2 regions of the Faecalibacillus sp. H12 genome follow, and region 1 is predicted to be linked to the other one. Evidence: predicted binding sites of a transcription regulator. Region 1 holds the regulator's gene; the other holds the start of a gene.
The links. Region 1 encodes Rex, which represses fermentation and respiration genes when NADH is low (regulators of the CRP and FNR family bind a similar motif). Its sites were predicted from a motif close to GTGAANNNNTTCAC; they were not measured.
Positions count from the first base shown of each region.

Region 2: a site for Rex is predicted at 1,532-1,545, ahead of HUU89_RS10335 (iron-sulfur cluster assembly scaffold protein). Genes of this name have one in related genera too.

Region 1 covers NZ_JABWDK010000002.1:319,152-322,585, reverse strand. The annotation lists gene asnS (asparagine--tRNA ligase) at 1-1,323, opposite strand, end outside; gene HUU89_RS04650 (redox-sensing transcriptional repressor Rex) at 1,334-1,966, opposite strand; gene tsaD (tRNA (adenosine(37)-N6)-threonylcarbamoyltransferase complex transferase subunit TsaD) at 1,968-2,990, opposite strand; gene rimI (ribosomal protein S18-alanine N-acetyltransferase) at 2,993-3,433, opposite strand; gene tsaB (tRNA (adenosine(37)-N6)-threonylcarbamoyltransferase complex dimerization subunit type 1 TsaB) at 3,424-3,434, opposite strand, start outside.
Region 2 covers NZ_JABWDK010000017.1:866-4,299, forward strand. The annotation lists gene eno (phosphopyruvate hydratase) at 1-1,233, opposite strand, end outside; gene HUU89_RS10335 (iron-sulfur cluster assembly scaffold protein) at 1,630-2,322, shown strand; gene HUU89_RS10340 (GGGtGRT protein) at 2,340-3,338, shown strand.

The DNA.
Region 1 (3,434 bases):
ACCTGTTAAATACATTAAGAAACGATCGAATCCTAAACCAAATCCAGCATGTTTACATCCACCAAAACGACGTAGATCCATGTACCATTGTAATCCTTCTTTGGCCATTCCTTTTTCATCCATAATTTTTTCTAAGACATCATATCTTTCTTCACGTTGTGATCCACCAACAAGTTCACCAATTCCTGGAACAAGTAAATCACAAGCAGCTACTGTTTTACCATCATCATTTAAACGCATATAGAATGCTTTGATTTCTTTAGGGTAATCTGTTAAAAATACTGGTCCACCAACAATTTTTTCACAGATATAACGTTCGTGTTCTGAATTTAAATCCATACCCCATTCTACTTTATTTTCAAATTTAACATCTGCTTTTAATAAATAATCGATTGCTTCTGTATAAGTCATACGTTTAAAATCACTATCTCTAACTGCTTTGATACGTTTGATACATTCTTTATCAATCATGCTTTCAAAGAATTTCATTTCTTCTGGTGCATTATCTAAGACATAATCAATACAGTATTTAACCATATCTTCAATTAAATCCATATCATCTTCTAAGTCAGCAAAAGCAATTTCAGGTTCAATCATCCAGAATTCACTAGCATGTCTTGAAGTATTTGAATTTTCCGCTCTAAAGGCAGGTCCAAATGTATAAACATCACGATATGTTAAAGCAAAAGCTTCAACATGTAATTGTCCTGTAACTGTAAGATAAGCTTCTTTTCCAAAGAAATCTTTATCAAATTCTGTATTATCGATTGTTGTTGCTCTAAACATTTCTCCAGCACCTTCACCATCATTTGAAGTAATGATTGGTGTATGGACATAAACGAATCCTTGGTTTTGGAAGAATTCATGAATAGCCATTGATAAAACAGATCTTAATCTAAAGATTGCATAAAAAGTATTTGCTCTTGGTCTTAAGTGAGGAATTTCTCTCATGTATTCAAAAGAATGTCTTTTCTTTTGTAATGGGAAATCTTCATCACAAGTTCCTTCAACCACTAAATGTGTTGCTTCAATTTCAAAAGGTTGTTTTCCATCTGGTGTTAATTTTAATTTACCAGTTACTTTAACAGCACTTCCTGTAGAAATATGAGAAGCTTCTTCATAATTATCAATAATTTCATCTAAATAAACAACTTGTACATTTTTAAAATATGTTCCATCATTTAAAGCTAAAAATCCGATTTTCCCACTATTTCTATTTGTACGGATCCATCCTTGTAATTCAACATATTCAATACCATCTAATTGGTCTCTATCATTGATATATAATTCATATAATTCTCTTACTGTAATAAATTCAAACATTTTTCTCTCCCTATTCTTGATCATTTGATTTCATTTTAATTACTAATTCTTGAATAGCTACCACAACATCTACTGTTTGGACTTCAACGCCTTCTTGAACCATAAAATGACTATGCGTAAAATCTACAATTCCTTTAATGCCTAATTTCATTAAACGATCCACTGTTTCTTGAACATTTTCTGAAATCGCCAAAATAGCAATTTTACAATCACTTGGAAAAGTTTCTTCCAACTTGTCAATATGACAAATTTTCACACCAAATCTTTCCCCTTCTTTATTTTTATCCATATCATAACCACAAACAATCTTACCTACTGTATATTGCCAACGATTATATTTTAAAATGGCACTTCCTAAATTGCCAACCCCAATTAAAATAATAGGTTCATCTAATCGTAAACCTAAAACTTCACTTAAACCATCTATAAGATGTTTAACATCATAGCCTCTTCCACGTCTACCAAAATTATCCGTTTTTGATAAATATGTAAAATCACGCCTAATTGTTGTATCTTGTATTCCTGTAATTTCAAACAATTCACTCGATAAACATGTTTCTTTTCCTTCATGTTGCATTTTTCTAAGCGCTTTTAAATAAACAGGAAAACGGGACATTGTCGCTTTTGATATTTTTTTCTCCACACTAATCCCCTCCTATTGATTCTAATTCTAAATCAAGATGTGGTTTAATGCCAAGCGATAAATCACTAAACTTATTATTATCATACATAACTTTTCCTGCTAAAGCAATCATCATTGCATTATCTGTACAACATTTCATTGGTGGAAGAGACAATTGTACGTCTTCTAACATGGCAACTTGCTCTTTCATCTTTTCTCTTAAACCCCTATTAGCAGAAACCCCACCAGCTAACATAATTTCTTTAACACCATATTCTTTAGCAGCTCGAATCGTTTTATCGACCAAAACATCAACAACAACATTTTGAAAAGACGTTGCTAAATCATTTTGATTGATTTCTAAACCTTTTTGTCTATGATTATGTGCTAAATTGATTACTGCTGATTTTAAACCACTAAAACTAAAATTATAACTATCATCATCTAATGGTTTAGGTAAATGATAACTTGCCTTTCCTAAATGAGCCATTTTATCTAAAACCGGTCCTCCTGGATAAGGAAGATTTAAAACTCTTCCCACTTTATCATATGCTTCTCCAACAGCATCATCTAAAGTTTCACCAATCACTTCAAAAGAATAAGGATGTTTCATCAAAACAAGCTCTGTATGCCCACCACTGACTACAAGACATAGTGCTGGATAAACAATATCTTTTTCATAATTATTTGCATAAATATGCCCTGCAATATGGTGAACCCCAATTAATGGTTTATCATAAGCCAAAGAAAGTGTTTTAGCGACTTGTAAACCAATATGTAAAGAGCCAACAAGTCCTGGACCTTTTGTTACACAAATAGCATCAAGGTCTTCCATTTTTATATTTGCTTGTTTTAACGTTTCTTTTAAAACAACAGATACACATTCAACATGCTTACGGCTGGCAATTTCAGGGACAACACCACCATACATTGCATGTATGTCGATTTGACTTGCCACGACACTACTTAAAAATTCTCTTTGATCTTTTAAGACAGCCATCGCCATTTCATCACAACTTGATTCAATTGCTAGTAATAATGACATCTCTATCCCTCCAATTTCTTGATCATTAAATACGCATCTTCACCATTGCTATAGTATCTTTTTCTAACAGCAACATTTTTAAACCCAAATTTTTGATATAAAGCAATTGCTTTTACATTTGAAACACGTACTTCTAAATTAACATTTTGATAATGTAATTCTTCACTTTTTTCAAGAGCGTATTCCATCAGTTGGCTTGCATACCCTTGTCCTTGAAAATGTCGATCCGTCGCAATTGTTGTAATTTGACATTGATCACCTAAAAACCATAATCCTATGTATCCAATAATTTGATTTTCTTTTTCAAGAATATAATAACCCGCCATAGGGTTTTCTTTTAATTCATGTATAAAATCTTCTTCATTCCATGGTGATAAAAAAAGATCTTTTTCTAATTCTACAATTCTTTTTAAATCATCAACTTTCATTTCTCTTATTGACATA
Region 2 (3,434 bases), on a different contig from region 1:
TTCATCTTCAATTCTTAATAATTGATTGTATTTAGCAATACGGTCTGTTCTTGATGCAGAACCAGTTTTAATTTGTCCAGCATTTGTAGCTACAGCAATATCAGCAATTGTTGTATCTTCTGTTTCACCAGATCTATGAGAAACAACAGCAGTATAATTTGCCTTTTGAGCCATTTGAATAGCTTCTAGTGTTTCAGTTAAAGTACCAATTTGGTTAACTTTAATTAAGATAGAGTTTGCAGTTTTCTTAGCAATACCTTCTTGTAAACGTTTTGTATTTGTTACAAAGAAGTCATCCCCTACTAATTGTACTTTTTTACCTAATTTTTCAGTTAAATATTTCCATCCGTCCCAGTCATCTTGATCAAGACCATCTTCGATAGAAATAATTGGATATTTTTCAACAAGTTCACCGTAGAAATCAACTAACTCTTTTGAAGTAAATGTTCTATTTCCTTCACCCGGTAAAACATATTTACCATCTTTATAGAATTCTGAACTAGCAACATCCATTGCAAGTTTAACATCTACACCTGGCTTATAACCTGCTTTTTCAATAGCTTCGATAACTGTTTGAATAGCTTCTTCATTTGATTTTAAGTTAGGAGCAAATCCACCTTCGTCACCTACAGCAGTATTTAATCCTTTATCATGTAATACAGCTTTTAAATTATGGAATACTTCAGCACCCATACGAATCGCTTCTTTGAATGTAGGAGCTGAAACTGGCATAATCATAAATTCTTGGAAATCAATGTTGTTATCAGCATGTGCTCCACCATTGATAATATTCATCATTGGTGTAGGAATAACATGAGCATTTTCTCCACCAATATAACGATATAATGGCATACCTAATGAATCAGCAGCACATTTAGCAACGGCAAGAGAAACACCTAAGATAGCATTTGCTCCAAGTTTTCCTTTATTATCTGTACCATCTAAATCAATCATTGCCTGATCGATTTCTCTTTGAGCAAAAACATCATATCCTAATAATTCAGGAGCAATCACTTCGTTTACATTTTTAACAGCTTGTAAAACACCTTTACCTAAATAACGTGATTTGTCTCCATCTCTTAATTCCACTGCTTCATAAATTCCTGTAGAAGCTCCACTTGGTACGATTGCTCTACCAAAAGCTCCACATTCACTTCTAACTTCAACTTCAACAGTTGGATTTCCACGAGAGTCTAATACTTCGCGTGCTTTAATACTTTGAATTAAATCCATTTTAATACTTCCTTCTTTCATTTTTGTTTTGTTTGTGTTTGTGATTTTTGTTTGTGATCTGGTATCAATAAAAAATGATTTATTAACACGAAGTTAGCCGTAACTAACTGTCTATAAGTTAGCATATACTAACCTTGTGTGTCAACCCTTTTTGACTACTTTTTTTCAACTTCAAATACTATTTTGTCCCTTTTTTTATAAAATATTCTTTGATAGATACAAAAAAATTTCTTTTTTCATTTATTTATCTTTCTTGTTTCATTGACTTTCTTTAATCGACACTTTATAATTTGTTCAGGTGAATTCCTTCACCTGAAGGAAGAAATTTATGTAGTTTTACGTTATTTCTTTTTTAATGTTTGTGATCATTAATGTGATGAAAGGAGAAAATAAAAAATGATTTATTCACATGAAGTTGAAGAAATGTGCACTGTAAATCGTGGTGCATCACACGGATGTGCTCCTATTCCTGAAGAAGGAAAATGGGTATATTCAAGAGAAATCAAAGATATTTCTGGTTTAACACATGGTATTGGTTGGTGTGCTCCACAACAAGGTGCATGTAAACTTACTTTAAATGTTAAAGAAGGTATCATTGAAGAAGCATTAATCGAAACTGTTGGATGCTCAGGTATGACTCACTCTGCTGCTATGGCTAGTGAAGCATTAGTTGGTAAAACTTTATTAGAAGGTTTAAATACTGACTTAGTTTGTGACGCTATTAACACAGCTATGAGAGAATTATTCTTACAAATCGTTTATGGACGTACTCAATCAGCATTCTCTGAAGGTGGATTGCCTGTAGGTGCTGGTCTTGAAGACTTAGGTAAAGGTTTAAGATCAATGGTAGGTACATCATACTCTACTAAATTAAAAGGACCTCGTTACTTAGAATTAACTGAAGGTTACATTACTCGTATCGCTTTAGATACAAATGATGAAATTATCGGTTACGAATTCGTTAACTTAGGTAGAATGATGGAAATGATTAAAGATGGAAAAGATGCTAATGAAGCTTTAGAAGCTGCTAAAGGTAACTACGGTAGATTCAACGATGCTGCTAAATACATCGATCCAAGAAAAGAATAATAGGAGGATACGAAAAAATGGCATTATTTGAAAGTTATGAAAGAAGAATTGATCAAATTAACGCTGCATTAGCTAAATATGATATCAAATCAATCGAAGAAGCAAAAGCTATTTGTGATGAAAAAGGTATCAACGTTTATGATATCGTAAAATCTACACAACCAATTTGTTTCGAAAACGCTTGTTGGGCATATACAGTTGGTGCTGCTATGGCAATTAAAAATGGTGATACTAAAGCAGAAGATGCTGCTAAAACAATCGGTGTTGGATTACAATCATTCTGTATTCCAGGATCTGTTGCTGATGATCGTAAAGTAGGTTTAGGTCATGGTAACTTAGGAGCAATGTTATTAAACGAAAATACTCAATGTTTCGCTTTCTTAGCTGGACATGAATCTTTCGCTGCTGCTGAAGGTGCAATCAAAATTGCTGAAAAAGCTAACAAAGTAAGAAAAAATCCATTAAGAGTTATCTTAAATGGTTTAGGAAAAGATGCTGCTAAAATCATCTCAAGAATCAATGGTTTCACTTATGTAGAAACTCAATTCGATTATTTTACTGGAGAAGTTAAAGAAGTATCTAGAACTGCTTATAGTGATGGTCCACGTGCTAAAGTTAACTGCTATGGTGCAGATGACGTACGTGAAGGTGTTGCTATCATGCATAAAGAAGGTGTAGATGTATCAATCACTGGTAACTCTACTAACCCTACTCGTTTCCAACATCCTGTTGCTGGAACATACAAAAAAGAATGTATTGAACAAGGTAAAAAATACTTCTCAGTTGCATCTGGTGGTGGAACTGGACGTACTTTACATCCTGATAACATGGCTGCTGGTCCTGCTTCTTATGGTATGACTGATACTATGGGACGTATGCACAGTGATGCTCAATTTGCTGGTTCTTCATCAGTTCCTGCTCACGTAGAAATGATGGGATTAATCGGTATGGGTAACAACCCAATGGTTGGAGCTACTGTAGCTGTTGCTGTTGCAATTGAAGAAGCTTGTAAATAATTAGGGTTTTCCTAAAAAAAGCTAAAAAGTCTTGATTTTATCAAGACTTTTTTTGTTATATTAATTCTTTATCATATCAAAATATTTGTTTTTTAG